DNA from 3 places in the Peribacillus sp. YIM B13477 genome. Region 3 is predicted to be linked to each of the others. Evidence: predicted binding sites of a transcription regulator. Region 3 holds the regulator's gene; each other region holds the start of a gene.
What was found. Region 3 encodes LexA, which represses DNA repair genes until DNA is damaged. Its sites were predicted from a motif close to CGAACATATGTTCG; they were not measured.
Positions count from the first base shown of each region.

Region 1: a site for LexA is predicted at 9,522-9,535, ahead of addB (helicase-exonuclease AddAB subunit AddB). Genes of this name have one in related genera too.
Region 2: a site for LexA is predicted at 2,170-2,183, ahead of recA (recombinase RecA). Genes of this name have one in related genera too.

Region 1 covers NZ_JBHZPD010000002.1:561,680-572,576, forward strand. The annotation lists gene ACFX4H_RS09435 (hypothetical protein) at 1-177, shown strand, start outside; gene gerPC (spore germination protein GerPC) at 1-8, shown strand, start outside; gene ACFX4H_RS09440 (spore germination protein GerPE) at 183-590, shown strand; gene ACFX4H_RS09445 (spore germination protein) at 612-830, shown strand; gene trpB (tryptophan synthase subunit beta) at 877-2,040, opposite strand; gene addA (helicase-exonuclease AddAB subunit AddA) at 2,170-5,904, opposite strand; gene addB (helicase-exonuclease AddAB subunit AddB) at 5,897-9,394, opposite strand; gene lepB (signal peptidase I) at 9,583-10,146, opposite strand; gene ACFX4H_RS09470 (TVP38/TMEM64 family protein) at 10,180-10,794, opposite strand.
Region 2 covers NZ_JBHZPD010000002.1:32,608-43,504, forward strand. The annotation lists gene rny (ribonuclease Y) at 1-625, opposite strand, end outside; gene recA (recombinase RecA) at 978-2,024, opposite strand; gene ACFX4H_RS06860 (competence/damage-inducible protein A) at 2,373-3,605, opposite strand; gene pgsA (CDP-diacylglycerol--glycerol-3-phosphate 3-phosphatidyltransferase) at 3,628-4,212, opposite strand; gene ACFX4H_RS06870 (helix-turn-helix domain-containing protein) at 4,376-5,275, opposite strand; gene ACFX4H_RS06875 (DUF3388 domain-containing protein) at 5,293-6,084, opposite strand; gene ACFX4H_RS06880 (DUF3243 domain-containing protein) at 6,328-6,585, opposite strand; gene ymfI (elongation factor P 5-aminopentanone reductase) at 6,668-7,393, opposite strand; gene yfmH (EF-P 5-aminopentanol modification-associated protein YfmH) at 7,412-8,698, opposite strand; gene yfmF (EF-P 5-aminopentanol modification-associated protein YfmF) at 8,698-9,978, opposite strand; gene ACFX4H_RS06900 (ABC transporter permease) at 10,189-10,897, opposite strand, start outside.
Region 3 covers NZ_JBHZPD010000009.1:13,928-24,824, forward strand. The annotation lists gene ACFX4H_RS21835 (NADH-dependent flavin oxidoreductase) at 214-1,335, opposite strand; gene trxA (thioredoxin) at 1,418-1,732, opposite strand; gene ACFX4H_RS21845 (IDEAL domain-containing protein) at 1,783-2,166, opposite strand; gene ACFX4H_RS21850 (RrF2 family transcriptional regulator) at 2,267-2,686, opposite strand; gene ACFX4H_RS21855 (YneF family protein) at 3,505-3,720, opposite strand; gene sirA (sporulation inhibitor of replication protein SirA) at 3,805-4,245, opposite strand; gene tkt (transketolase) at 4,531-6,534, opposite strand; gene ACFX4H_RS21870 (DUF896 domain-containing protein) at 6,764-6,997, opposite strand; gene ACFX4H_RS21875 (YneB family resolvase-like protein) at 7,063-7,719, opposite strand; gene yneA (cell division suppressor protein YneA) at 7,739-8,050, opposite strand; gene lexA (transcriptional repressor LexA) at 8,205-8,828, shown strand; gene ACFX4H_RS21890 (esterase/lipase family protein) at 9,306-10,838, opposite strand.

The sequences.
Region 1 (10,897 bases), on a different contig from region 3:
GAGTTTAATGTAACCAATCACCAGCTTTGTGTAGGAGATATTAAAATTACCGGTGTATCAAGCTCTGCTTTATTTCTCATAGGGGATGTACAAACGGTCCAACTATCCTCAGCATTCGATACCCCGCCGGAATCCCTTATCATAGGGCCATTCGTGCCGCTTTCTCCAGAAGGATAAAAAATATGTTTTCAAGAATATCAAAAGTAAAATCTATAGTATCAGACACGGTATCGTTCAGCTCCGCCATGCAAATCGGGGATACCTCATATATTGACGGGAATTCCCTGGCTTTAGCCGTTCAAAAGAAAAGTGAAACTTTCCACTCAGTCGATATTCATTTCGAAGACTATGACATTTTTAAGAAACCATTTTATATCCCAAGATTGAATGAACCAGTCATATCAAGTTTTTCAAATCCGAATCCCTTCATACGGGTCGGCAATATCAATATAATCGGGGTATCGGCCTCATCTGTGGTTGGTGTGGGGAACGTAGGCCATGCACGTATGGAATCAAGAGTGAAGCATATTCGGGAAGTGCCTAAAGAAAACGAAGAGACGCCAATCGAGGATTCAACCAACAACACTTAAACTTTTAAAGGAGGGGTTCATATGCCTGCCATTATCGGCCCGGTCCAAGTATTTAATGTCGCGCAAGGAAACCTGTTATTCGGTGATTGCGCCGTCATTTCCCCTAAGTCTTCCTCCAAATCGGTTACTGGATCCGGTTCAGGGAACACGGCTGCAATCGTCTTTACGGCCAATGGCCTGAATGGAAGCAATGTCCTGGATATCAATGGAGTTGACCAGCCCATTACGGGGAATAATTAGTCAAAGAAAAAAGCCTCCCATCTCCAGGGAGGCTTTTAATTTCGACCTATTTTTCTAACATGTTGAATACTTGCTCGACATCTTTGTCTCCCCTGCCTGATAAATTAACGATCAGTATATCATCCCTTGTTAACTCTTTAGCGAGCTTCATGGCGTGAGCTAGGGCATGTGAGCTTTCGAGAGCCGGAATGATTCCCTCTGTTTTGGATAATACCTGAAAAGCCTCAAGAGCTTCTTCCCCTTTTACCGTCACATACTCCGCTCGTCCGCTTTCTTTCAAAAAACTATGCTCGGGCCCCACGCTCGGGTAATCCAAACCTGCAGCTATAGAGAATGTCGGTTTTGGTTCTCCTTGTTCATCCACTAACGTTAAACTTTTGAATCCATGCAATACTGCCGGGACACCTTGCGAAATACTTGGGGCTTCAATTGGCTCTACACCAATTAAACGGACATTATCTTCATCAATATAATGAGCAAAAGCACCGATCGCATTACTTCCCCCTCCTGCACAAGCAATGATGGCAGTTGGCAGTTTTCCTTCCTTTTCAAGGATTTGGCGTTTTGATTCTTCACTTATGATTGATTGGAAATGTTTAACGATCGTTGGATATGGGTGTGGCCCCACTGCTGAACCAAGCAAGTAGAAAGTATTTTCATAGTTTTGCACCAAGTCATTCAATGCCTCATCAACAGCATCCTTCAATCGACCCTGTCCCTTTTCGACCGCTACGACTTTTGCCCCCAGCAATTCCATCCGAAAGACATTCAATGCCTGCCTCTCCGTATCCAGCTTACCCATATAGATCACACACTCCATGCCAAACATCGCACATGCTGTCGCAGTCGCCACACCATGCTGTCCTGCTCCTGTTTCTGCGATGATGCGTTTAGCACCCCTTCGTTTAGCGAGCAGGATTTGTCCGATCGCATTATTAATTTTATGAGCACCTGTATGATTCAGATCTTCACGCTTCAAGTATATTTTTGCCCCGCCAACCTTTTCCGTTAAATTCTTTGCAAGTGTTAACGGGTTTTCGCGTCCGACATATTCTTTCAGATAATATCGGAACTCCTCAATGAATTCCGGGTCATCCTTATATTTCAGGAATTCCGTTTCTAAAATATCCATAACTTCCTGAAGTTCACCCGGTATAAAGCTTCCACCGAACTCACCAAAGTATCCCTTGCTCTTGATCTCACTCGTCATACTCTTCTCTACTCCTTTAAAAAGGTATTTTTCTCAACTAGTATATAGTAAGCATTTACACTTTTTCAAACTATTCTGTTTATTTAACCAAAAAGAAGCGTCCCACATCAATGGGACACTCCTTCTCTCTTATACTTCCAATAAATGCGAGCCGTCAAAGAAAAACAAGTAACGGCCGGTTACCTTCTTATTCATTATTCCTTCAACAGCCCTCGTATAAAGCTGAAGCTGCATCTGGTATCGATCGGCAAGAATCCCTTTAGCCCCTTCGTACCCGCTTGCAAAACGGCCGGTGATCGTATCCGTTTTATAGTCGAGAAGCACAAGACCTTGTTCATCCTCAAAGATACAATCAATCACCCCTTGGATAAGGACTTCTTCATCTCCAGCTGTCCAATCGCTGTAAGCTTCCTTTGCAGGCAGCGACATCGTAAATGGCACTTCACGGCGAATGCTTTGGGCCCTCTGCATTCTTTTGCCGATTTCACTATCGAAGAAATCGACGATCGTCTCCGGATCCACAGCTTCTTTCTGTTCCTCCGTCAACAGCTCACGTTGAATCAGATCAATGATCAGTTGCTGAATCGATTGAATGGTAATCTCTTTAGATAAATCAATATGCTGCATGACTAAATGTGTAATCGTACCCCTTTCAGCAGGAGTCAGTGACTTTTCTTGCATGAAAGTCGGCCGCTTCGTGATAGGCCGCTTAAATTTACGCAACAGCTCTGTGGAGCTTTGCTCGTCCTTGAGTTCATATTGACGTTTTAATTCAGAAACGGATTGCTTGGAACGATACACCGTCGCCTCATGCTCGGGGTACTCCCATTCCAACTGCTCCTTGATATCATCATAAAACTCGGAAACGATGCCGACCTTCTCCGATTTCTGGACATGTTCAAGCATTTGCTCTTGAACCAGTGCCTCTTCCTCATCCAGAACAGCAAGCTCTTCACTTGGAATGACGGAAATGGACCAATTCGATGGATGCGACTCCATTTCCAGGCCAAGACCTGCAGTACCAAGAGAATCCCGATGTCGGACAAGGGATGGACCAATCCAATCAAGATAACTTTTTGCACCTGCCCGTACATAGTCCTTCAATAGCCAATCTCCATGTGCCGCATTACTTTCCCAGTTCTGCTGCGTTTTTTCTGCATCATTGATACTGGCAATCAAATAAAGCTTTTCCTTAGCCCTTGTTAGCGCCACGTAGAGGACACGCATCTCCTCGGCAATTAATTCAAGCTGCTTTTTTTTCTTAAAAGCCAATTGAGGGAGGGATGGATAAGTTATCCGTAATTCGGAATTCACATACTTTGCCGCAAAGCCATAATCTTTATCCAGTAAATAGGACTTTCGTAAATCCATCATATTGAATTGCTTGGAAAGACCGGCAATGAACACGATCGGGAACTCAAGCCCCTTTGACGAGTGAATTGTCATCAGCCGGACTACATCTTCCTGTTCTCCTAAAGCCCGAGCTGCCCCTAAATCATCTCCACGTTCTTGCATCCTTTCTATGAACCGCAAGAAACGGAACAGACCGCGGAAAGAACTTGCTTCATATTGCCTTGCCCTGTCATATAGCGCTCGTAAATTGGCCTGACGCTGTTTGCCGCCCGGCATCCCACCTGCAAAATCATAAAACTGCGTTTCGCGGTATAGGAGCCAGATCAGATCTGATAATGCCTCCTGCCTGGCAAGCTTCCGCCACTTCACTAGTTTTTTATAAAATGCAGAGGCTTTTTCATAAAGCCCCGGATGTTCTTCAGGGTCACTCTTTCTGTAAAAATCAGCTAGTGCTTCGTAATAGCTTCCTGTATGGAATAAACGCACCTTTGACATCTCTTCTTCATCCAACCCGACGATAGGTGAACGGAGAACGGAAGCCAATGGGATATCCTGTTGCGGATTATCAATCACCTTCAATAGGGATATCATGATGGCCACTTCGGTCGCTTCAAAATACCCCGTGGATAAATTAGCATATACTGGAATTCCCTGCTTTTTAAATTCCTCCATGATTTGCGGTGCCCATGGCATCGAACGAAGAAGAATGACCATGTCCCGATAAGTGGCAGATCGGTACCTTTTGGTTTTCGTATCATATATCCGATGCTTTTCGCTTATAGCCTTTTTAATGAGCTTGGCCATCTGCCTTGCTTCGAGCTGCGCTTTTTCAAGCTCCTCAGCCTCAAATCCGCCATCATTTCCTTCCATTTCCGAATGAGCTTCAGGATCGGCTGCTCCATCAATTAAATGGAGTTCGATCGGGTATGGATTGTCTTCGGGATATGGGGCACCTTTTTTCAATTGGGCATCTTCATCATAATCAATCTCACCGACTGTAATGCCCATCAACTGTTGAAACAAGAAATTGGTCCCATCAAGAACTTCCTTTCGGCTCCGGAAATTGCGGTTTAAATCAATTTTCAGCCCGGAATTAACACCGTCATGGGTAAATCGTGTGTATTTTCCAAGGAAGAGATTCGGTTCTGCAAGCCTGAACCGGTAAATGGACTGCTTGACATCGCCTACCATGAAAAGATTCCCATCATATTCTCCGTCAGCCGTCACCAATTTTAAGATCGATTCCTGAACCAGGTTCGTGTCCTGGTATTCATCCACTAATACCTCTTTGAACTGGTTCCTGTATTCGATGGCTGCCGCTGAAGGTTTTCGTTCGCCATCCACCGTTTCCCCTGTCAAAATTTGAAGACAATAATGTTCCAAATCGGCGAAATCCACCAAGTTCTTTTCTGCTTTTGCAGCAAAGAATCTTTCGTCAAACCGTTTAACAAGCATTACAAGTGTATCGACATAACCCTTAAGCTCCCTTATATCCCGCAGGTAGCTTTCCGGTTTCCGGGAAAATAACTCTTCCTGTAACGATTTGATGATCTTCTTGGCCTTATCCCGGTACTTGGTAGCCTCATCAGCCACTTCCTTGATAAAATCTGCACCGGTAAGGCGTTTTGCCGTCCCGAATTTCACGTTTTGGATTTCCTCATAAAGTGCATTCCAGGATTGGTCCTTCACTTCCGAAAGTTTAGCAACCAGTGCAAGATCGGCTAGATAGTTCTCAGCCCTTGGAGCCGGCCCCCCAGGGATTTTTGTCAACGCAAGCGAGCGTTCCAATAAATCCCTGGCCGTGTCCAATTGTAAACCTATATCGAACTTCAATGAATCGATAAACGAAAGATCATCAATCCCATCATCACCTGCCAGCTCATACATGCTGGCGGCACCATCGAGCCATCGGTCCGGGTTTGGATTCGATTGCGAAAAATCATGCAGCGACCGAACGATATTCTGAAGTGCATCATCATTTCGATCGCTTGTGAAAGCATCGACCAAATTAAAGAACTCTTCGTTATCACTTTGGCCATACTGCTCCTCGAAAAGCTCTTCCATCACTTCATCACGGAGCAGCTGGATCTCCGTTGAATCTGCAATCCGGAAGCCCGGGTCGATATCCGTCAGATAATAATACTTCCTGATCACCTCTAGACAAAACGAATGGAGTGTGGAAATCGAAGCACGATTAATCAAGCTCAACTGCTTACGTAAATGCTGTGAATGCGGATTATCATCGATCGCTTTTTCTAATGCCTCACTTACCCGATGGCGCATTTCGGCGGCCGAGGCATTGGTGAATGTAACCACGAGCAGTTCATCAACATCGATTGGATCTTCTTCTGAAATGACTTTTTGAATGATCCGATTGACCAGTACCGCTGTTTTCCCTGAACCCGCAGCGGCCGCAACCAGGATGTCCTGATCTTTAGCCCATATTGCCTTCCATTGATCTTCCGTCCAAGTCACGTCTCCTGGCAGAGCAGGAATTTTCGTTTTACTCATCGCTCTCCCCCTCTCCCCTTAATAGCTCAAGAACGTCATTTTGTTTCTTCTGTGCCAAATTCCTGAATTGGTTCTCCTCCAATGACTGGTCGAATTGGCATACAGATTTAAAGGAACAGAAGGTACACGGCGTTTTTTCCTTTAATTTGTATGGAGTAATATCCACATCACCATTGACCATTCGATCTCCAGCCTCCTGATAAATACGGCGCACATGATGATTCAGAAGCGAAAACTCCTCCCTGCTGGCAACTTTGGAAGCCGCCAGGAGCGATCCGTCCTTTTTAAATCCAGCTGGAATGATATCCGACTTACCCGAATTTTCAATATCAAGCGAGGTATCCATCAACTGAATGACATTTGATTGGTCCAGTACAAGTCCATTCATTTTAAAGCTTTTATAAATTTCTTCTTCAATTTTATCCAAACTGAGCATTCCCTTTGATTTGACAACGGGATTATGCACATGAAAATACAAAACTCCGGCTGGAATCGCTTCTTTTCCAATCAGCGACTTGGAATGGGTGACAACGATATCTAGGTATGTCAACATTTGCAGCGCTAGTCCATAATATACTTCACTCATGTTCAGTTCCTTTTCACTCGACTTATAATCGAGCACACGCAAATAGACACCCTCATCTTCTTCCGCTTTATCAACGCGGTCGATCCGCCCGATCAATTCCATCTTCGTACCGTTTTTCAATGTGAAAGAAAGTGGCGGCAGCTCGCCATTTTTTCCGAATCCAAGTTCTAATCCGATCGGAGCAAAACCGCTCGCCTTTGCATGTTCACTTAATACGATCGAGGCACGTCCAATCACGTGTTCGAGTTTCCTGCGTAAATAGTGATGGCGGTTCGTACTTAACAAAATCTGGTTTTGGAGTTTAGGAGCAAGTCTCTCCACAGCAATTCTGGCCAGCTCCAAGCATTGTTCCGGGGTCAATGTAGACCAAGGAATATCATGTTCCTTCAAGTAATCGGAAATCATTTTCAACGCTCCATGGAACATCTCGCCTATATCCGGGGCATCCAAACGGAAAATCTGCCTTTCCCTCAATTTCAAGCCATGAGCCGCATAATGGGAAAACGGGCAGCTATTGAACATTTCCATCCTGGATACACTCGTAAGAATGCTCTCACCGTATAATTGCTTACTTGTTTCCTCAGTTAATCTCTTTGTCCTATTTTGATAAAAAAGGCTCGATAAAACCTTAGTTGCTGAAGGACCGGCCATTTCATCATCAATAATGGCATTATATACATCCCACCATAGTGAATGGATTGGATAGTTCCTTTTCTTCAGCTGCAATTGGGCAGCCAGGTACGAAAGGGCCACATCATGATTCGCTGCATATTTCACCTGTTCCTCTGCAGACAGATCGGACGGATCGTTCATATAATACACATCGGAAACGTTAGGCAATACGTCCCTTACCCGTTTCAAATAGGATGAAGGTAAAAGCGCCTTCCCTTCCTCATCGGCAAGCGGATATGATAAATAAAGGGCCTCGGCAGGCGTAGTGAATGCTTTGTATGCTGTGAACTCCTCATCCAGCAGGCGCACCTTCGAACTTGGGGCAACATCAAGTCCACCAGCCAGCAGCACATCACGATCACTATCTGAAAATATCCCGTCAGATACTGCTTTTCCCGGCAGAACCCCTTCGTTCAATCCGATAACAAAAGCTGTCTTCACATCATCCAGGCGGGATAAATCTAGATTAGCGACTAATACTTGGTCAATTGCCGGCGGTACCAAAGAAAATTCAAGAGACTCCAGACCAGCTTCAATGATTACCGCAAACTGTTTCATGGAAAGCTCTTCCCCGCTCAGCAGTTCAACGAATTGGTCCAATAGGTCGACAACCGCATTCCATGTTTGCTCATGCTCTCTTGCCGATACCAAATCACCTGCTTCTTCTGCCTCCAGTTTCAGCTTTTCCAATTTTTCCGGTATATGCAATTCTTCAAGATATAGATAAAGGGCTTCACACAATTCCCTGCCATTAGCAGCCTTTTTAGCCCGTTTTGAGAGCCTCAAGATGGGCTCGGTAAATAATTGCTTCATTTCATTCAACTCTTGCTCAAGCATCATTTCCTTATCCGTTTGGTTCCGGTCCTCGAGTTCCAGACCGCGGAAGCGCCGGTAGGTCCAACGATCTTTGGACGTCCACCCGCTTCCTTTAATGCCGCGGGCCAGCACATAGTTTTCCAGCTTATCTACCTGTTCACGCATCCGGTCGTGGTTTTTTTGCAACGGAAATAGAAGCTCCGTCTTGATTGCACGAAATACCGGTTCATAACGCCAATAGCCATTGATGATCTCCAAAGTCGAACGAATCAGTTCAATCAGAGGATGATTCAGCATCGTCCGTTTGGAATCGACGAACAAGGGAATTTGATAATCCCGAAAAACGGTTTGTAAAATATCTGCGTATGCTTCCCCGTTACGGACTAAAATCGCAATGTCACGGAAACGATGCTGTTTCTGTCTGACCAGCGACAAGATATCCCGGGCAACTCCTTCAATCTCAGCTCTGCGGTTAACTGCCTGGGCGATCGTTACATCAGGTGACTGCTCAAACGTTCGTGCAGGACGTAAGGAAAAATAAGTTTCCAGATGATTCAGCCCTGGACTCTTTCCAAACCTTTCCGATCTTTTTAAGATTCGATCTTCTGAAATCGATATGCCATTCCTCAACCCAGCCTGATATAGGTGATGATAAAGGTTTCCCGTTTGCCTGAACAATTGCAAATCATCCGGAGCATATTGCCTGTAGGGCTGATCTAACGTCAGCGAGATCGTTACACTCCTGCACAGCTTCATCATTTCTTCAACAATCAATAATTCCTGAGGAGTCAAACTATAAAAACCATCGATATATATATCCGCATTCCTTATATATGAAGACTCTGACATTTTTTCGATCAGCAAAGTGAAATAATCTTCGGAGTCTAAATATTTATTGACCATTTCATCCTCAAAAGCCTGATAGACCAATTCAAGATCATGCAGTTTATCCTGAATGCCGCTGCCGGCCTGTGAGGTTTCAGCCAAATAGTTTTGAATGTCATCAGGTTGGATGCAATACTGCTTGAACTCAGCCAGCATTAGCTCCATCTGTGCAATGAACCCCTGCTTATCAGCAGATCGACTGAACATCTTTAACTCTTCCTTTTTATCATCCATGATCTTCCGTATCAGCATATTAACGCCCACACTGTCAAGATGCAGCCGGCTCATCCCCCCGGTTTCCTGAAGAACGCGCCAAGCAAGCCTGCTAAAACTGAAAACCTGTGTCCGGATCATTCCAGCAAGGCCTGGTGTTTTAATTAATTTATATTCAGATAGAAACGTCATCTGATCAGGAACGAGGTAGATAATTGGATTTCCTTCGGGATCTTCTGCCAATTTAGAGCGGATTTCGTCCAATATATTCGAAGTTTTCCCTGTACCCGATCTTCCCAGTAAAAAACGGAGTGACATCTCTTTTCCCCCTTACAACATAATATCTAGATCCATCATACCAGAAATACTTTCGTCTTTATGACTAGGTTTCTGTTTCCAATTAGATTTACTTTCTATTATTTTACCGTTTCCCTTTAAAAAACACCAATCGTACGTTCGCGTTTCCCCCAAAAGAAAAAGCCCGCATCTTACTCGGGCTTCCACGATCACTCACCTGTAAACTTAAAATTGAAATCATTGACCGGCCAATATCGAACATCCACTTTACCGACAACATTTTCTACCGGTATATAACCAAAGTGACGGCTGTCAGCACTTTCAAGACGATTATCACCCATGACAAAAAGCTTGCCCTCCGGAACTTTGGTCATATCCGTCAATTCTTTTAATGTAAAATCACCTGTAAAATCCTGTCCTGGGAAACCTTCCTTGAATTTCTCAAGATAAGGCTCATCCACTTTCTCACCATTTACGTAAAGCCAATCATCTTTATAACGAATACGGTCACCTGCAACCCCTATAACCCGCTTAACATAATCTTCTTGTGAATTCGCATGAAAAACAATAATGTCAAAACGGTTGATATCATGAATCTGGTAATTGATTTTATTCACGACAAGTTTATTTCCATCTTCAAGGGTCGGCTGCATCGACTTTCCTTCAACATCATAGCTTGAAAAGAGAAATGTACGGATTAAGATGTAAATAACAAAAGCTATCATCGCTGGTTTTATCCAATCGGATAAAGAATTCTTGTTTGTTTTTTCCATCTAGTTCAACCCCTACTGCATTTATATATTAATTTATTGCCCTTCTTCTCTCTTCATGCTTTTATTTAACCGGACTTCCAGCCTTTTCCCCACATACCATAGGATAAAGATGACGATTCCGATAATGATCGTTCGCACAGGTTTATGAATCAATGATACTAAATCGTAACCTACGAAGCTGATCGTAAAAATCATCACCGCCTTCCCTCCAACTACTGCGAGTCCATATTGCAGGGTACTGACTTTTGAAAGTCCTGCCACGATATTAACGATAGCCGAAGGTGTAAAAGGGAAGCAGAGCAATATGAACAAAGGACCGAATCCATGGCTCTCAACCCATACCATCAACCTCTGCACCTGTTTATGTCTTTGCAAAAATCGGAAAAACCTCATTTGACCATATCTTCTAATAATCCAAAAGATCAAAAAGGACCCCGCTACCGCACCAATCCAAGAAAATAAAAACCCCCACCAGAGACCAAATGCCGTTGCATTGGCAAGCACGAACACCACTAAGGGCAAAAAAGGCAAAAAAGCTTCCAGCATCGGCAGTAAGATTCCGGGAATTGGACCGAATGAGCGATATTGCTGAATAAGTGCCGATATATGATCAAGTGTAAACCACTCACGTATAGTATCCAAATCCATAATTATCTCCCTCGACATGCTGCCATCAAAGCAGCATAAACTTATTAAAAACCGTTTATTTTAGATATATCACTTTCCCCCGAAATTGCAAGAATTATTATCC
Region 2 (10,897 bases), on a different contig from region 3:
TGGTCTCTGCAACATGATCAGCCGCACAACGCTGAATGGCAAGAGAAAGGACTTCTTTTGCTTTTTTATCAGCTTCTTCTTTGGCACGGGTATCACTTTCTTTAATCATAAGCGCTACATCGTGAGCAAGCTCGTTTTCCATTCGGTCTATAATGATTGCTTTAGCCTCTTCACGAGTTAAACCGGAAACACGTTCAAGCTCTGTTTGCTGCTTACGAACCATCTCTTCCACTTTGCTTTCCATCTCTTCAATATGCTGTTGTCTTTGGTTTAGAGAATCTTCTTTTTTCTCCAAAAGGCTTTCACGTTTGTCTAACGTTTCATCCTTACGGTCCAGATTCTCTTCTCTTTGCAATAACCGATTTTCTTGTTTTTGTAATTCGTTCCTTCTTTCACGGGCTTCCCGATCCGAATCGGCACGAACTTTATGAATTTCATCTTTTGCTTCCAACAAGGCTTCTTTCTTAAGTGCTTCCGCTTCACGTTTTGCATCCTCAAGGATGTGTTCTGCAGAGCCCTTTGCCCCTGCTATTCTACTCTCAAATTTTGATTTGTGAATAAAATAACCAACAACTGCACCGACGATTAGGCCAAGCAAAGTGAAGATGATTGTCATGGGTTCCATCGTTTCACCTCCCCTTGCTATGAACTTTTTACATAAAATGTTGAACTGTCGGCAAGTACATTGCACATAAATTCAATATACAGCACTTAATTTTCAAAATTTTAGTTTGAAAAATTGTAAAATATACATATTAATTGTATAGTTGAGAATTTTTATTGTCAAGCGTTTGTCCCTTATGTATCAATGATTATTCAAGTTTTCTTAATATCAACCATCATAATGTACAGCATTCATTATGGAAGCAGTCTGTAAATCTTATTACAATGCCATTTAATCCGCTGAAAATTTCGCATTTTTCTTAAAATATACATAAAAGGCCTAAGCGAATAAGCTTAGGCCTTTTCCAATATCATTAATCAAGCAATTCAAAATGCTCTTCTGTTTCATTTTCTTCTGGTGGTAATTCATGCTCTCCATCAAGATTATAGTGATCTCTGATTTTCTGAGAAATTTCCTGAGCGATATCCTGATTTTCTTTCAGGAACAGCTTCGCATTTTCACGGCCTTGTCCGACACGCTCTTCATTGTATGAATACCATGAGCCGCTTTTAAGGACGATATCCAGGTCTGCACCCATATCGATGATTTCACCTTCCTGCGAAATCCCTTGACCATACATGATGTCAACTTCAGCTTGGCGGAATGGTGGAGCAACCTTGTTTTTTACAACTTTGATTTTAGTTTTATTACCGACGATTTCATTACCTTGTTTTAATTGTTCCGCACGGCGCACTTCCAGACGAACAGTTGAATAGAACTTCAATGCCCGGCCTCCCGGAGTCGTTTCTGGATTCCCAAACATAACACCGATTTTTTCACGGACTTGGTTAATGAAAATGGCAATGGTATTTGATTTATTAATGGAACCAGACAGTTTTCTAAGTGCCTGAGACATCATCCTGGCTTGAAGACCCATATGGGAATCTCCCATTTCGCCTTCAATTTCAGCTTTAGGAACAAGTGCTGCCACCGAGTCAATAACAATGATATCTACTGCTCCGCTTCGAACTAACGCTTCAGCGATCTCTAAGGCTTGTTCACCCGTATCAGGCTGTGAAAGGAGTAACTCATCGATATTCACACCAAGTTTTTCTGAATATGCTGGATCTAAAGCATGCTCGGCATCAATGAATGCAGCCGTCCCACCAGTCTTTTGTACCTCTGCAATGGCATGTAATGCTACAGTCGTTTTACCTGAGCTTTCAGGTCCATATATCTCAATGACCCGGCCTCTTGGATATCCGCCCACTCCCAACGCTACGTCCAATGCTAAAGAACCGCTTGAGATCGTTGAAATCCTACGATCAGTCTGTTCCCCAAGTTTCATAATCGAACCTTTACCAAATTGTTTCTCAATTTGTTTTAACGCCATATCTAAAGCCGCTTGACGATCACTCACTTAATTTCCTCCTCTATATTCAACTAATCGGCTGTCCGATTAAAGGTGTACTTACGTTAGCAATTATTCGAGTTCAAGGTTTGTACCCTGTCTCAAAACCTATCTTTACTATATACTCTTTTTACTATTTTGCCAAGCAAAAAGTCGAACATTCATTCGTTTTTTTCTTTCGGGATATTCTTTGTAAAAAAGCGTTTTAGCTTAAGGAAATTTCCATTTCGCTTCACTTACTCCCTAAAAAATACATTTTCATTGAATTAACTTTTTTCTTTTTTCCCTATTTTGCAAGAAACAAACTTCTAAAACCAAATAAAAAGCAGAGCTGTAAAAAAGCTCTGCTTATGGCGTTTATAAATCCCTTAATAGGTAATGACAGCCGTACTTCACACTCCGAATACGGTTTTGCGCCCTGCTACCGGAAAGATTCAACTCCTTGAAATGAGTGTTTCCATCCCGATAGGAAATGCCAATAAATACTGTACCAACAGGCTTGCCTTCTTGTTCATCCGGCCCTGCAACACCCGTAAAGCTTATGCCTACATCCGCATCGAGCTTACTCCGGACATTAGAGGCCATTTCCATTGCACACTCACCGCTGACCACCCCATACTCAGATATGGTATCATCACTGACGCCGAGGACATTGGACTTCGCATCATTCGTATAGCAGACCATTCCGCCCTTAAAGACTTTACCGGCGCCCGGGATGGTTGTCAGCTGTTCTTGGAACATCCCCCCGGTCAAGCTTTCAGCTGCCGCGATTGAAAGCTTGCGGACCGTTAATTCTTTTACAAGTTCCTTTATTAGCGAAGTATTATCACTTCCATAATGGAACTTGCCGACCCTGCTAAGAATTTCTTTTTCCGTTTCTAAAATAAGTTCTTCGCATTTTTCTTTGGAAGGGCCTTTGGCGGTGATCCTTAACGTCACTTCCCCTTCGGCTGCCAGCGGAGCGATTGTCGGATTCGTTTGATTGACAAGGAGATCTTCAATCACCGTTTCCAGTTCGGCTTCACCTATACCGTAGAACCGTAGAACCTTGGAATCGATCCGTTCATGCTTTTCCAATTTATTCATGATCTTTTCATAACCATAACTTAAAAACATCGGCTCCATTTCACTTGGTGGACCAGGCAGGAGCATATATGTAATCCCGGATTTGGACAAAACCATTCCCGGGGCCATGCCATGATCGTTTGCCAACACTTCACTGCCTTCTAAGACAAGGGCCTGCTTTTTGTTGTTTTCCGTCATCGGCCGTTCCCGTTTTTGGAAGTAAGCTTCAATGGATTGCAAAGCTTCATCATTAAAAACGAGCTTTTTCCCGATATGGCGAGCAATCGTTTCTTTCGTTAAGTCGTCTTTGGTAGGACCAAGTCCACCGGTAAAAACAATCAAGTTCGCCCTCGATTCAGCGATTTCTATAGCTTGTTGTAATCGGCGGTCGTTATCCCCGACCACAGTATGGTAAAAAACGTTGATCCCCATTTCCGCAAACTGCTGCGATAAGAATCTTCCATTAGTGTTATTGATTTGACCTAAAAGAAGCTCTGAGCCCACTGCAATGATTTCTGCATCCATCTTTTCAAAACCACCATTCGTTTTACTTTGAATTAACAAATACTTCTTTGTTTTTTATAAAATAATCCAAACCTGACCAGATTGTAAAGATTAATGCAATCCATAATGCGATATTGGCAAATGGAAGTGAAATGAGGGCAAATGGAAGATTATGCAGCAATAAAGCCGAAATAGAAACAATTTGTGCCCATGTTTTAATTTTACCTAGCTGGTTCGCTGCAACCACTTCACCTGTACCCGCTAACACCAAACGCAATCCAGTTACTGCAAACTCGCGACTTATGATCACGATGGCAATCCAAGATTGACCGTACATTAAATCTAGATCAACCAAAACGATTAAGGCAGCCGAAACAAGAAGTTTATCTGCCAATGGATCTAAAAATTTTCCTAAATCAGTAATCATATTATACTTTCTGGCAAAATGGCCATCGATCCAATCCGTAGTGGAAGCGATTATAAAGAGGATGGCTCCGGCCAGGTGTGCCACTGGCAAACTGTATTCTCCCCAAGTCAGTGTCCCCCATGAAAAAGGAACGAGCATGATGATTAAAAATACTGGTATTAAACAGATTCTTGCTACTGTAATCTTATTAGGCAGATTCAAAACTTTTACCTCCAAAATTTACGCCTGCCATTCGGGCCTGCGTCTTAGATCTAAAATAATGCTTATATGTATAATTTAACTCAAAATCCAATCTTATATGCCGAATGGACCATTTCCCGCGCCTTACCATTAAATAGAGCAAAAATAGTCATCTATAAGATGACTATTCGGCTTTCGTAAATTGTATCGTAACCAATTGCGTATTCACTTCAGTCGGTGAAATGGAATACTCCAGCTTCTCATCATTCACATAAATCTCTGTTTCATATGCTCTGCCTATATTGATGACAGCTTCTTTTTCATTGGTGAAATCAATTTCCTGGCTTTTGTCCTTTTCGATAGTGCCTTGGAAAAGTAATTTACCTTCACCATTTTTTATGCCGACCCATGGTGAGCCTTTGGAGGTCACCTTTAATTTAAAAGTATCGGTATTTTTTAATTCATACGTACTATTTTTACCGCTGGAACTTGTGACGGCAAGATTTTGCTCTTTCTCTTCATCTTTGACTGCTGTATCAACTTCATTCTTCTTTTCAGATGAATCTGATTTTTCTTCATTCTGTTTTTGGTCTGCATTCTCTTCTTCTTTGTTAAACTCTTCACTTTTATTGTAATCCACGGCATCGCTCTGTTTCGCGTCCTTTTTGTCCTCGTTATCCGGATTACTCATATAGTTCAATACCAGAACCCAAATCAATACGGCCGCACCAATGACTAAAACGGCAGCCAAGATCTTCGGTAACAATTCCACAACCTTTGAATCTCCTGCCGGAATGGTTTTCCGGGATTGGACCCGTGAAAGCTGTTCTGGCAATTCCTCACTATAGACCGATGGTATTTCACTCTTATATTGTTCGAAAATCTCTTCTGAATCCAGTCCGACCGCTTCACAATATTGCTTTATGAATGCCCGTACATAGAACTTTCCTGGCATCATGCTGTAATTTCCTTCTTCAATGCCAATGAGGTAACGCTTTTGGATCTTCGTTAATTCCTGCAAATCTTCTAGGCTAAGACCTTTTGCTTCCCTAGCTTCCTTTAATCGATTACCCAACTCAGTCAAATAAAACACCTGCCATTTTAAAAGTCAAAGGAACCAAAATCGGACCCTGAAAACTGGTCTTTTTGGTCGACAACTTCATATGTTATTTCTTCTTCAGGATTGTTTCGCAATTCAATAATATAATCAAAGTCTTCGAGGGTATACTCCGTATTTTGGACAAAAACATCCGGATGTTCGATTACTTTGACAGCATCAAGCCTCATTATTTCACGAATCAACTGCCAATGACGCTCATTTGCACGGCGAGTGGAAACAATTCCATCTAAAATGAACAAATTATCATTATTATATTCATCCTCAATAAGCTGGCTGCGGATAGTCTGCTTTAAAAGGGTCGATGACACAAACAACCATCTCTTATTAGCACAAACACTCGATGCCACGATAGATTCAGTTTTTCCGACACGGGGCATCCCTCGAATCCCGATCAATTTATGACCTTCCTGTTTAAATAGCTCGGCCAGGAAATCGACAAGCAAGCCTAGTTCATCACGAACAAACCTAAATGTGTTTTTCTCATCGGCATCGCGCTGAATATAGCGTCCATGCCTGACTGCGAGGCGATCACGTAATTTAGGTTCCCTAAGCTTAATGACCTTTATCGTATCCATCGTACGGAGAATTGACTCGAATCTTTCTATATTACGGCTGTCTTTGGCCAACAAAAGTAACCCACGCCTGCCTTCATCGACCCCGTTAATGGTGATGATATTAATGGAAAGCATACCCAGAAGGGATGAAATATCCCCTAATAATCCAGGACGGTTGACTTGAATTTCATATTCAAAATACCATTCTTTATTATCCACGATAACACTCCTTAAGCCTAAAAGCTTTTACCCTAATCATGGGCAAAAAACTTATCCATCGTAAATTTCAAGGTCTGAACACTTTAATATTAATTGTCTAGCTTCTATAATATAGCATTTCGTGATAAGTTAAAAGGAAAAACCCTATAAAAGTATTCATTTTTATATAAGAGGACAAATAGTCATCCCCCTCGAATCCAAAAGGCCCTGTTAATTAATAACAGGGCCTTTTGGATTGATATTTTACTTCGTTCCATTGTTCTCGACTAACTTGACCATGACACTTGCCATGGCATGTTTTTCTTGATCGCTTGCCACTGACCAAAGATCAGCAAGCACTTTCTCTTGATCATTCTGGGGCTCAACCTGATTAGCTAGGTAATCACCGATTTCGTAAGCCAAGTTGTTAACAGCGCCTTCTGACAAGCCTTGTTGTTCACCTTGATGTAATCTGTCGCCTAAGAAGTTTTTCCATTGATCCCAATTGTCCAGTACAGACATGAATGGTCACCCTTTCCTTCAAAATAGTACAAAGATATTTTGTGAAGAAATTGAGGGAATTATTCATGTCTTTTAAAAAAAATCATGTGTACCATCCGCCATTTACGCCTAAAATCTGCCCGGTTATATAGGACGACTTGTCGGAAAGCAAATAGTATACGGCCTCCGCGACTTCTTTGGAATGCCCCATCCTGCCCATCGGGATATCGCCTTTGATGATTTCCAGATCTTCTGCACTGAAAGATTCGAGCATGGAAGTGGAAATCGCACCGGGGGCAACGGCATTCACCCGGATTCCATTAAGCGATACTTCTTTGCTAAGCGCCTTGATAAAAGCATTTTGGCTGCCTTTGACCATTGAATATAATACTTCACAAGATGCACCTGTCTGCCCCCAAATTGATGTGACGGCAACGATGGCAGCCTGTTCTTGGTACATAAGCTTTGGAAGCAGTTCCTTTGTTAATTGGAAAGGGCTCGTTACATGCAGCTGAACCATTTCAGTAACGATAGTCTCATCCATATCAGATATAAGCCCATAATAGCTATTGCCACTATTAAGGACGATTGCATGAAGGGCAAAAATATTTTCCGCCAATTTCTTATAGCCGTCCGGTGCAGCCAAATCCGCTTGTATCGGAATAATTTCGACTTGATGAGGCTTCAGTTCTTCAATAAGGGCAAGTATCGCTTCTTCATTGCTGTTATAATGTAAATAAAGTGAGTAATTCTCCTCGGCGAGCTTTATAGCGATTTCCCTGCCGATTCCTCCACTGGCTCCTGTAATAAGGGCAAAACGTTTCCCCACTTTCACGCCCCCTTTATATTATTTCGGAAGTACCTGACAGACTGTCATCCGTTCATCGGATATTAAGTACTTGGCGACCTCCCTGATATCTTCGATAGTTAGTTTTTCCAATACCGATACAACATCGAACAAGTTCATATCATTGAATGCATATCTGGTGAATTGATTCGCTATATATTCCGGCGAATTCAAGGAACGAAGGAAAGATCCGATTTTTTTCTTGATAGTCCTTTGCAGGCTTTCTTCATTCAGGCCGGTTCCGGCTTTTGATTTTTGCAGGATACCGAATAAAGACTCCATCAACTCATCAGGTTTGGCACTGTCCCCGCCAATTAACGCAAATCCAAAACCTTGTTCCTGTGTGTAATCATATGAGAAGCTTTGATCGATCAGCCCTTCCTCATACAGCTCCTCATGCAAAGGCGAACTTTTGCCAAACAGCATTTCCAAATAAATATTGGTCGCCAATTCCCTTTTCAAAAGCTGTAAACCGGATTGGTTTACATTGATGGCCTTGATGCCCAGCATCACTTTTGGTGTCTGGACATTCATCCTTAAGACTTCCTTATCCTTGGCAACGGTTTCCGGCTCTTCGTCAAATTTACGTTCCACTGCTGGTTGTTCGTTGTATCCTTTACCATTTTGGTTATCCCGAATCAGTTTCATGGTACTTTCGACATCTACCGGTCCTACAACGAATAGGAGCATGTTGCTAGGATGGTAAAACGTATTATAACATTCATAAAGCATATCTTTCGTAATACCTGCAATCGATTCCACAGTACCGGCAATATCGATTTTCACTGGATGCTGATGATACATATTGGCAATCGTCCCAAAATATAACCGCCAGTCTGAATTATCATCATACATGTTGATTTCCTGCCCAATGATTCCTTTTTCCTTTTCTACCGTCTTTTCCGAAAAGTAAGGATCCTGGACAAAGTCAATTAAGGTAGTAAGATTCCTCTCGAAATCAGACGTGCTGGAAAATAAATAAGCTGTACGGGTGAAAGAGGTAAAGGCATTTGCAGATGCTCCCTGCTTTGAAAATTGCTGAAAAACATCACCATCTTCCTTTTCAAATAGCTTATGTTCAAGAAAATGGGCAATCCCATCTGGTACTTTAGAGAATTCCGTTTCATTCAATGGTTTGAAATGGTTGTCGATTGAACCATAATTCGTCGTGAAAGTCGCAAATGATTTATTGAACCCGCTTTTCGGAAGAATATATACTTCGAGACCATTATCCATTTTTTCATGGAAAAGCTCTTCTTTCAATTGAGTGAATGCTATTTTTTCCATTACCCTTGCACCTCCGCTTCCGTTAGGAAATAAATCGTATCAAGCTGGATCTTTTGACCAACTGCAATGATTTCTTCCTTTGTCGTCCGCTCTGTTTTTGTAAACCACTCGTCGAGTGATATATCCTGCCCGGAAATCACATTATGATATAAAATTTCCACAAGCCCTCTCGAAACGTCAATGGTTTCAAGGAGCTGGTTCTTAACGACCGCCTTTGTCTGTGCAAGTTCTTCATCGGAAAAGTTACCTTGCTTCATTTCCTTCATTTGTGCATGAATGATATCCAATGCCTGCTTGTAGTTGGCATTTTCAATGCCGGCCATGACCATCAATAGTCCTTTATGACTTTCAAGCCTTGAAGCTGCATAATAAGCAAGGCTGGCTTTCTCCCTGACATTAATGAAAAGTTTTGAATGTGAAAAACCACCAAAAATCCCATTGAAAAGCTGAAGAGCATAATAATCCGGATCACCGTATGCAACTTGGGTTCGATAACCGATATTCAATTTCCCTTGTTTCACATCCGATTTCTCGATGATTTCCTTTTCCTTCTCCACTGCCTTGCCCGTATTCCTCGGCAGTCTAACAGGCTCACGTTCTTGCAACGACACATACTTGTCAGCCAGTGCCTCCACTTCCGATCCATCGATGTCGCCGATTACATATAAATCGATTTCATCTTCCGACAGCATTTTTTTATAGTAGGCGAATAGGGACTCTGGAGTTATCGTTTCCAAGTCTTGAAGATTACCGCTCGCTTCTAAAGCATATGGTTCGTTTTTGCACATTTCCTCTACTAGACGTGTAGCTGAATATCGCATTTTGTCATCGGAAATGGATTGAATCCGCTGTTTTAAGGAACGGATTTCATTGGAAACCGTTTTAGGGTCAAAGGCTTCGCCGTTTTTCTTCGGATTGAAGATCACCTCTGATAATAACCCAAAAGCCTTTTCGAGAAGCGGGGTTGAATCACTAAGGAATTTTTCATTGACGATATCAATCGTAAAACTTATGATTTGATATTCTCCTTTTTTAGCTACATCGACATAAAACCCTGCTCCATATAAATCATCAAGATAAGATCGAAGCTCGGGTGTTGTAGGATATTTACTTGTATTACTTTGTAACACATATGGCAGCAATGCACGATATGTAACGTCCTCTTTTGTCAAAGCGGCCTTCATCTTCAGCACGAGAGTATTCGTTTTATATTTATCCGTCCGGACCACATGAAGCTTGTAGCCGCTTTTTTCCGTAATTGTATCGGAAGCAATAGACATGAATAATCCTCCTCATTATATAAATCACCTTTATTAGCTTATTGTTTGTAGTTTGGAACCCTTTTAAACATCTACTTAAAATATACATGTGAAAGGAAAAATCATGCAAGTTACAGCTACTTTTTTTGGTTTTTCACCAGCTTACCATCACTTATGGCTCAATCTCTAAAGAAAAAACCGGCCAGCACAGTTTGCTGACCGGTTAGACACTTATCTTTTCCCTTTGATGTATGGCTGTCCGGATGCTTTTGGAGCATCAGCACGTCCAATGAAACCAGTTAGCGCAATGATCGTCAGAACATATGGAGCGATCAAGAGATAAACTGATGGAATATCCTTGAAGAAGGGAAGGCTCGAGCCAACGATACTTAAACTTTGAGCCAAACCAAAGAATAAAGCTGCTCCCATTGCCCCGATCGGGTGCCACTTACCAAAAATCATGGCGGCAATGGCCATGAAACCTTGACCATTAATTGTCGCATGATTGAATTCATTTGAAAAGATGGTGGCATAAATCGCTCCGCCGATACCTCCAAAAGCACCTGATAATAAAACGGCGGCATATCGGATTTTCGTAACATTGACACCCATCGTATCAGCAGCCATGGGATGTTCTCCCACTGCACGAATCCTTAACCCGAATGGTGTTTTATAAAGAACATACCAAACGACAAAAGATATGAGAATCGCTATATATACGATGTAATAACCATTTGCGAAAAAGATGGGTCCAATAAATGGAATATCACTTAATAATGGAACATCAATCCTTGGGAATGTTTCTGTGATTCTATCAGTTTGACCTTTGTCAAAAATCAGCTTCACCAAAAACATGGTCAGACCTACTGCCAACAAGTTGATGGCAACCCCACTAACCGTTTGGTCCGCCCTGAACGTAATGCATGCCACAGCGTGCAGA
Region 3 (10,897 bases):
AATAAAAATTCTAAACTTTCCCCTGTTTTATTTCCAATCAGCTTAGAAATAGAATGCTCAGTTATTCATTCGGACTCAATTTAAAATCACTATTTAGATTCTCATTCATATAAATGACTTTTCCATACATAAAAACCCGGATAAGAACACTTTTATATGTGTTTCTTAACCGGGTTATATAAAAACCAAATCAGTACTTTTACGAACTTTTATTTATTCAATCCCCGGAAACCATCCTGGAGTGTGGATGATCGCTTGCCATAATGGGTCTGGAATATCAAGTTGCTGCTGATTTTCTTTGTTTATTTTGGTCACGATTTCAGCTTCCCTGCCTTGTTCCACTTTTTGTACCCATTCAGGATCAATTATGATTTCACGCCCTAATGCTATTAACGGAACCCCCGATTGCAATGCTTTGATCGCATCATCTGCTGTATAGATGGAACCAACCCCAATTAATGGAACTTGATCTCCGATACGTTCTTTAATGATCTCTATCCGAGGTCGATCAACGTCGGTTCCCCGTCTTGCTTTCGACCAGAAATCCATTAATGAAACATGAAGATAATCCAGATCCTTTGTTACAAGCCCATCAATTAATGCAAGTGTATCATCCATGGTGATTCCTGGTGTTTCCGGTTCTTCCGGTGAAAAACGGTAACCTACGATGAACGGATCCTTGGCATGTTTGGCAACCGCCTTTTTCACTTCATCCACAACCGCTAATGGAAAAGTCAGGCGCTTTTCAAGAGAACCGCCCCACTTGTCTTCACGACGGTTCGAATGCGGCGAAAAGAATTGCTGTAGCAAGTAACCATTTGCACCGTGAATCTCGACACCGTCAAATCCCGCTTCAATGGCACGTCTGGTGGTTTCACCAAAGTCGAAAATGATCGATTCTATTTCCTTTTCAGATAGAGGTCGTGGAACTGCTTTCCCTTCACCTTCCGATGGGATGTTGCTTGCACTGACAACATCACCATTTACCAATTCGGGTGGAACCTCTCGGCCGCCATGAAAGATCTGGAGAATTGCCTTTGCACCTTTCGCTTTAATCGCTGATGCCAAACGACTTAGACTAGGTATCAATTCATCCTGATCTCCGCCAAATTCCCCGTGAAAACCTTTGCCATTAGCCGACACGTAAGTACATGCCGTTATAACCATGCCGACCCCGCTTGACCGACGTTCATAATAGTTAACTTCGGCGTCGGTTACAGTCCCGTCAGGATTAGAAGAGAAATTTGTCATAGGTGCCATCACCAATCGATTTTTCACTTCTAATTTCTTTCCTAAATTAAACGATTCAAATAATGGTGTATATTTAGAATTCATTTAGTCATCCTCCATTTAGTTACCCACCCTGTTGGTTGGTATAAGTCCTTAATTAAATATCATCCGCGTATTATGATTATAATCATGCATATTTTGCGATTAATGCCGATATGGCTTCTTTTGGCTGGAAACCAATAGCTTGATCTACCTTTTCTCCATCTTTGAATAGAATAAGGGCTGGAATTCCCATCACTCCATATTCGCTCGTCGTATCTGAATTTTCATCCACATTAAGTTTAACGATCTTAACCTGATTACCCATTTCCTCATCGATTTCATTAAGAACTGGGGCAATCATTTTACACGGACCGCACCATGGGGCCCAAAAGTCAACCAATACTAAACCTTCCTTGATTTCACTAGCAAAATTATCATCTGTAACATGTTCTATTGTCATGATCATTTCCTCCTTGTATTATCCGAAATATTTATGATCTTTACTCACATCTATTTAAAATCAAGTTTTGCGATTCTATTTCCCGGGATTTGAACCTCTGATTTCCGGGCAGTTATTTTCGGGTGGATTTTGATGGATTCCAATTTACCGGATAACTCCATAAACCATGTTTCATCTTTAGAAAGTAAAGCTAAATCAATTAAGGCCAAAAGATGAGCTTCGTTACTGATTTCTAGATCCGGCAGTTTTTCAGTCCATTTACTCGGAATCCAAATCAATTTCCCAACCGCTTTTTTATTGTCGCTTTCAACTACATTCACTTTAACGATTTCTCGATTATCGCTTACGGTTTCAACGAAACCATGGATAAGTTCCCCATCTCTTGATTTTCCCTGTACCCAATCCCCATTTTTGAACAGATTGTTTTCAACCATTTCCTTAGCACCCCTTTTATGTTCGTTTATTATTGAAACTATAGTTATTAACTGTATTAATAAAATATACATTTTGTGCAAAGAAAAAACTAAATCAATATCACGGACATTGTTTAATTTTTTCCAAAAATGTGCTGAGAGTTATATCTTCTAAATATTTTTCAAAATATAATTCAGCTTCATCAAATATTTGATCCATGACTACCTGGGTATTTGAAGATATGACACATTTTTTCTCCGGATCACCTGTACACCACTTTGGTTTCAGGGTTCCATGTGAGACCGCTATATAAATATCCGCCAAACTTACCTCTTCAGGGTTACAGTCTAGAATATAGCCTCCGCCCACACCTTCTTTAGTCTTAACAAATCCCTTTTTTCTTAAGCTGCTCATCATTTTCCGAATCCTAGCCGAGTTTGTACAAACGTTTTCTGCGATGGACTCACTGCTTGCCATATGATCTGGTAGATAAGCTAAATAGACCAAACTATGCACAGCTATTGTAAAATCACTATTCACTTTACGTATCCTCCTCAAGGAGATTACTGTAATATTAATATTTACAGTTGAAAAAGTCAACTCAAAAACCTCAACTGCTTCCTCCACTATATTTGACCGATTTAGTATTGCAGTGAAATCCCCACTTTACGCTTTTAATATTGCCCAAGTTAATGAGCCTTAATGTAAGACTTGGTGATAATATTTATCCCTTAATTATAGATACACTAAATTGACAACAAATCCATTCTTTCTTCATGAATGGTTTTTCTATTTACAAACATTCAAATAAAAAACACCCGATTACTCGGATGATTACTTTAATCAATTTTTATAATCACTAACTCATTAATGGTTTAGCGCTTAAATAAAAAGATTAATAGAAAAGATTTATTATTTTTTACATTTAGATTTCAATTTGAATTTTGATTCCCATTTGTTGTCTTTAAATTTACATTTGTGTTCAAATTTAAATTCACATATAGGAAAACACACCTTACATATTTTTACAATATCTTTTATCATTCTAACCACCCTCCTTAATACTGTATATGCATCTTTTGATAGAAAGTGTGGACAAGTATAATTTTTTGGCGTATTTACTTTCCAAATAAAAAAGCCCTCACATAGATTGAGGACTTACCTTACCATTCCAAAACAAAAACCACCTTTTCTGGATCATTCATTCAGAAAAAGTGGCTTAAGAAACAAAAATGAAAGATAAACCAAAATTTTATATAAAATCGGTAGAAGGATTCAGACTAAATCCATTTCGATATTATATAAAATTTTGCATCCAATCTTCCAAGAACATTGATATATCAAGGTTTCATGCTATCTTATTTTGTTTGTTGTTTATTCATGGCGCTCATCATTTGATTAATTTTCTTTTGGGATGGTTTCATACCCATTTGCATCATCATCATTTTCAACATTTGTTCGTTAATTGGCGGATTTTTCTTTAAGTAATCCATCATGTATTTACGAGCGATGAAAAATCCCAGCACTACTCCAGCAATCAATGCCAGTACGCCAACTAGAATGTAAACCCACATACTATTTCCTCCTTCATGTTGTCTAACATCAGTGTACTAGACCAAAGGTTATTATACAATACCCGCTACCGAAAAGTCCCCCATTTAGACAAATTTTCTTTCTTTTATCGGTTTTAACCAACCGTATTTTTCATGTTCAAAATCAATGGCCAGAAAACTCGCTTCATATTTTCGAATACTTTCAAAGAAAGCCGTTTCCGCTTCATAGTCTCCTTCAGCTTCAAGAGTAATGGAATCATTCTGAATGATTAAAACGGCTTTACTTGATCCGTTTGTTTTTTCTAAATAGTATTTTCCATTTTGAGTCCAATAATTCATCTTTTTTTGCAAACGTTGTTCAATAGCTAACTGCAACTGGATAATCGGGACTTTTTTGGTGACATATTCGATTTGTTTTTGCAAAATACTCTTTAGTCTGCCCCTTGCTTGAATATATTCCAAAAACAAATTGAAAAATAGCTTTTCTCTTCCATAATAATGATGGGCAAATTCATCTTCGATTAAATAAATTTGATAGGTTCTCATCAGCCAATGCCTCCTAGCTTTCCTATTTTGGTACGAAACATCTAACCACCAGCACCCTGTCCACTATTGATGACTTTCCCCTTTAACTGACACATTTAAACGAAATTTATTTATTCTCATTATATATTGACAAACAAAAAAGATATGTTGTTTGCTGGAGAAATTTTCTTCTTTTTTTGTCGAATGGAAGATTTCCTTTAGTATAGAAGCACATTCAATATATAATAGGACTCTTTTGATAAAAAAACTGACACCAATCTAGTTGGTGTCAGTTCCGCATTATTGTTATTTAAGCATTTCTTTAACAAGAGCAACTACATTTTCTACAGTGAAACCGAATTCCTCCATGATTTTACCGCCTGGTGCAGAAGCTCCAAAATGATTGATGGCCAATATTTCACCCTCATCACCTGCATAACGATCCCAGCCAAACGGTGAAGCCACTTCGATAGCTAAACGTTTTTTCACTGCCGGATTGATTACGCTTTGTTTATATTCTTTTGATTGAGTTTCAAATCGGTCCCATGATGGCATGCTGATTACCGCAACATCAATTCCTTCGTTCGCTAAAGCTTCCTGTGCTTCCACAGCCAAGTTCACTTCGGAACCAGTCGCAAGAAGTAATGCATCGGCTACTTCTTTCTTAGAAGCAGAGATGATGTAAGCACCTTTTGAAACACCTTCATACGCAGTTTCGGAAGTGCCTTTTATTGTTGGCAATCCTTGACGAGTCAGTACAAGAGCAGTTGGTTTATTTGTAGACTCCATAGCCACTTTCCAGGCTGCTGCCGTTTCATTGCCATCAGCTGGACGGATTACCCCTAGGTTAGGCATTGCGCGCAATGATGCTAATTGTTCGATTGGCTCATGAGTCGGTCCGTCTTCCCCTACAGCAATGCTGTCATGGGTGAACACATAATTAACAGGCAGTCCCATCAGTGCTGCCATTCTTATGGCAGGACGTAGATAATCAGAGAATACGAAGAATGTTCCTCCATATACTTTTAAGCCACCATGAAGTGCCATTCCATTTAAAGCCGCACCCATAGCGAATTCACGTACACCGAACCATATATTACGGCCACTGTAATTACCAGGTAATAGATCTGTCTCACCTTTAATGGCAGTATTATTAGACCCGGCTAAATCCGCAGAACCCCCAATGAAGCTAGGGACCTTTTTGGCGATCGCATTCAGTACTTCCCCACTTGAAGCACGGGAAGCTAATGTCTTACCTTCTTCATAGACTGGAATTTCCTGATCCCATTCAGCAGGCAGTTCACCTTTAATTGCAAGCTCTAATTGCTGTGCTAACTCAGGATGTGCTTCTTTGTAATTTTTAAATAATTCATTCCAAGCTTCTTCTTTTTGAGCTCCTGCATCAACAACAGCTTCATTGAAGTGTGAATACACTTCTTCAGGTACATGGAAGTCCTCTTCGAATGTCCATTTGTATGCTTCTTTTGTCAATTTAAGCTCATCTGCACCAAGCGGAGCGCCGTGAACGGCAGATTTACCTGAACGATTTGGTGAACCGTAACCGATAACCGTTTTCACTTCGATTAATGTTGGGCGTGCTTCGTCGGTTTTCGCTTCTTCAATCGCTTTAGCAATTTCCTGAAGATCATTGCCATCCTCAACGCGGATATATTGCCATCCATAAGATTTGAACCGGTCTGCTACGCTTTCACTAAATGATTGACTTAAGTCGCCGTCAAGGGAAATATCATTAGAATCATATAAAACAACAAGTCTTCCCAGTTGTAGATGTCCAGCTAATGAAGCGGCTTCTGCAGAAACACCTTCCATTAAATCTCCATCTCCACAAATGCTATATGTATAATGATCGACCACATTATAAGAATCGCGGTTATAGCTTTCTGCCAAGTGACGTTCTGCCATTGCCATTCCGACTGCCATTGCGATACCTTGTCCAAGCGGCCCGGTAGTTGCATCCACACCAGCCGTATGTCCGAATTCAGGATGTCCTGGAGTTTTACTGCCCCATTGACGGAAGCTTTTCAAATCATCGATAGATAAGCCATAGCCTGATAAATGAAGAAGGCTGTATAACAGCATAGAACCATGTCCAGCTGAAAGAACAAAGCGATCTCTATTAAACCAATCTGGATTTTTCGGGTTATGGTTCATATATTCGGTCCATAGTTTATACGCCATTGGCGCTGCACCCATTGGCATACCCGGATGGCCGGAATTAGCCTTTTCAATTGCATCAATTGATAATGTACGAATCGTATTGATAGAAAGTGCATCTAATTTATCTAACATATTGTAAAAACATCCCTTCCTGTAATGTACCTCTTTATATTATAGTGACAAGCATAATATCACAACTAAAATCACTATTTAATGCCCCAATATTACAATTTTCTAGGAATAAGAAGTCACCTATTTAGATTAAACTAAATAGGAGAATACATACATGAATGCACTTTCTTTTTACTCCAAAATGCCAAAGAATCCTCAAATGGAATATTCCATCAGAAGAATCCAAGCATTAATGTAAATTTCGTTTTTCTTTTATATTTTTTATCTTTTGAGGAGTGACGTCATTACCCTCTGGATCCACGACTTTCACATGCTCCAACGTGTCGGACATGGATTTTCTGAATGTTTCCAAATACTCACTTCTCAATTGGGTTTGCTCTTTCGCTTCAACTTCCGTCAAGCCTTCACCCTTTGCCTTTTTAGAAAGTTCATTTATACGGGCTATTTTTTCTTTTGATAACATAATTTCGCTCCTTCATAATCTGCGGATATTGTCATGGTATTAAAAAAAAAGCGAAATTACAAGTTCTATGATTTACTTTCCTTTGTATTCATTTGATGTTCGAGAAAACGCCTGTTCACAGTAGCCTTAGATACATTGTATCCAAAGCCCCTTAATGTGGCTGCGATTTCTGAGAATGTTAACCCATTGGCACGCAGTTTAATAATTTCTTCAATAGGAATCTCCATACGGTCCCTTCCAGTGGAATTCCTTTGATTCTGAAGATTTTTTTGAGGACGGTACCCTTTTTCAACGGCTCTCATCATTCCGCGCTTTATTTTAAGATTATGTAGTTTCCTTTGATATTCTTCTACAATGCCCACTATCTGAATGACCATGGCATCCGAATCCGATAACTCCAGCTCCCCATCGTGTGAGAGAGTATAAATTTTCACAGCTTCTTTAAGGATGACATGGAAAAGGGCTATTTTGGCATTCCCTCTTCCCAGTCTTGTTTCATCCTGGATTAATAGCACTTCAGCTTCTTTGGTTTTAAATAGTTCGAGCATGTCAAAAATGCCATCCCGATTCAACTCATAACCACTTGCCTGTTCTTTTATAATGGAGACAACTTCCACATCCATCTTTTCAGCCAATTTGACTAATTCATCTTCCTGCCTTGCCAATGATGTTTCCTGTGACTCTTTTTCGGTGCTGACCCTACAATAGATTACCGCCTTCATAATACCCTACCTTTACTACTTACTGCTCACTGGCCAAATTCTGGACAAGTTCTTCCCCTTTAACCGGTATGACAATGACTTGTCCAGGCTTTATCGAATCCGCGCTGACTCCATTATTCTCTTCTATCCAACCAATGAATTCTTTTTTTGTCAAATTTGATTCTTCATATTTTTCGGCAATTCCCCATAGGGTGTCACCCTCGCTTACTTCTATAGAAAGGAAATCCTTTTTTTGATCATTGTTCAATGTACAAGAGAATAAAATTGAAAAGATGAATACTGATCCCGCTAATAGAATCGTATAAATATAATTTTTGTATAATTTTTTCATAATAATCCCTCCAAAGCGAATGTTCGTTCGTATGTTATGATCAAATTATAATACGAACGTTTGTTTCAGTCAACAACAAATTCGAACTTATGTTTGTATAGAGATGGGGGCCATGCTATAATGTAGCAAAGAACATTGGGGAAGAGGTGCACAAATGACAAAACTATCAAAACGGCAGCAAGATATTCTTGATTTCATTAAAGAAGAGGTCCGCCAAAAAGGGTATCCGCCTTCCGTACGGGAGATTGGCGAAGCAGTGGGACTTGCATCAAGTTCAACAGTACACGGACATTTATCCCGCCTGGAAAGTAAAGGCCTTATTAGACGTGACCCAACCAAGCCAAGGGCCATTGAAATAATGAATTTGGAGGAAGCGAACAATATTCCCAAAGTCAATGTCGTGAACGTGCCGTTACTTGGAAAAGTAACAGCGGGCATGCCGATAACGGCCATTGAGAACATTGAAGAATACTTTCCGCTTCCCGAAAGCATGGTTCCACATGATGACCATGTATTCATGCTGGAAATCATGGGTGAAAGTATGATAGAAGCAGGAATTCATGATGGAGATTATGTCATCGTGAAACAACAAAGCAGTGCCAATAATGGAGATATCGTCGTGGCGATGACGGAAGATGATGAAGCCACTGTAAAACGATTCTTTAAGGAACCGGATTACATAAGGCTTCAGCCTGAGAACTCAAATATGGAACCAATTATTTTACGAGATGTTTCGATACTTGGAAAAGTAATAGGCTTATATAGACAAATACACTAAAAGCGCTTCCCGCGCTTTTTTTGTTTGTTTAATTTATGTCCAGAATTCTCTCAATATGCATATGGAAGAGTAGATATTGAAATATTTTTTAATAGAATCTAGTTTCATGCGAATTTAAACATCCTTTATAAGGGATGAAAGTTACTATCGCCTTTCTCGTAATATGATACTTTGGAAAAAGCTCATTGAAATAAAAAAAAGAGGATTTAAAATCCCCACTTTAATAAGGTTTAGATCGACCAAGTCATTCCACTGTTGAATCTGCACTTGTTGACAACCATTTGCAAGTGCAGGGAAAAAAATACATATATTTATTTTCCCCCGATAACAAACTTCCAACCATATCCATCAGAGACCCGTTGAATTAATACTTCAATAAGTAATTACGACCTGGCTGTTTCCATTGGCTGAATTACCATCTCCCTAGTTACCCCTACCATCAAAATAATGCCTCCTCAACTAAGAGAAGGCATTTCGTTATTTCTCAATATAGACCGAACGAATCAGCGTCCGGGTTCTTACAGTACCATCCACATTTTTTTCCTTAACATCTATTGTTACATTATAAACACCTGACTTAGGTACTTCTGGAAGGGTGCCAGTAAAATTTTCAGTATCCATTGCCTTAATTGAGTTTTTTTCACTAATTTCATTACCGGTTTCATCTATCAGATGAACCAAAAATGTTGTACTGATTGGTCTTTTTTTATCATTCATTGGATTCTTTATTAAAAATTTTGCATCTTTTTGCTTAACTTTACCGGTCATACTTAATGTAATGGGATTCTTTTCGTTAAATTGTGCTGTGAACAGGAAGGCGTCTTTTGGCGATTTAGTCTTCATTCGTACTTTCCAGTCACCAATTTCAAGGTTATTTCTGTAGAATGATTGGATGGTTGCACCATTAAAAAAGGAAGTTTCATTTTTGGCTGAATGAACCTTTAAGGAAGGTGAATACTTTTTATTGGATGGAGAAATCAATTCAACCTCGACTTCATTTGAGGCTGTATATATGCTTATATTACCTGGGGCAGCTTCATTTACATGGAAGCTTTGTTCGACCCAGACATTTTGTTTCAGGACATCACCCAGAACGGTTTGAGCGAGTGCTGTTGTAATGACATCATCTTCAACTCGTTCTTTATAATTAACATGATATGCAGGAATCCCAGCGGTGGATGTGCTTTTTAAATAGGGTTCAATTCTTGAAAATACAGCTGAGCCAACTCGAATATTGTCGTGATCAAAGTTGGGACCCGTAAATAAATGTGTTGCATAGGGTATTTTTGTACTCCATACATTCACCAGTCCATCATTTTCCCCATATGATGATAAATATTGTCCCCCCATTGATAAGGCTGATAGTACCGGGCCTCTGTTCATACCTGCCACAGTGAAATACAAGTTTTTACGAGAGTTGATATGGTTATCCGTGACAGAACGAAATTCAGCCATTTTACCAACTTGTAAAGAATAAGTTCCCTCATCTTTTTGACCTAATAAGGAACCAAGCCAGCCCGCATACCAGCTATAAGCCAAATCAGCTAAGTGAGAACCATGATGTGGGGAAGCTAAAGTGATCACCCTTCCAACATATTGGTGTGCTCCATAGTGGACTAGAGCCGCTTGGGTGTCTGGGCCCCCTTTGCTGTGAGCTATAATATTTACTTTTTTGCCCCCGAAATGGTTACTGATTTCTGAAAGCATTTGAGCTAAAAGCCTTCCATTGGCATATTGGCTCACTGACCCATTTCCAGCTGAATCATGAAGCTGAACAAAAACCGTTTGGTAGCCAGCTTCATACGCTTTGGTATACATATCATTGACACCATGATATTCCGTTTCGCCATACCAGCTGGTTGAACTGCCGTTTTTCCCTTGAACAAACACGATCGGTGGTTTGTTTGTATCAAGATTGGGAGGAATACTTCCAAGAAACCAATCCCCTGGACTGAAAGTTTCGGAGGGCGGTTTCAATTTTCCTGCTGAGGAAATGTCTGGCTTTGTCATAAATAATATGGTTAGAATGAGAACAAGAAAAACGACATAATTGATTACATTCCTTTTCA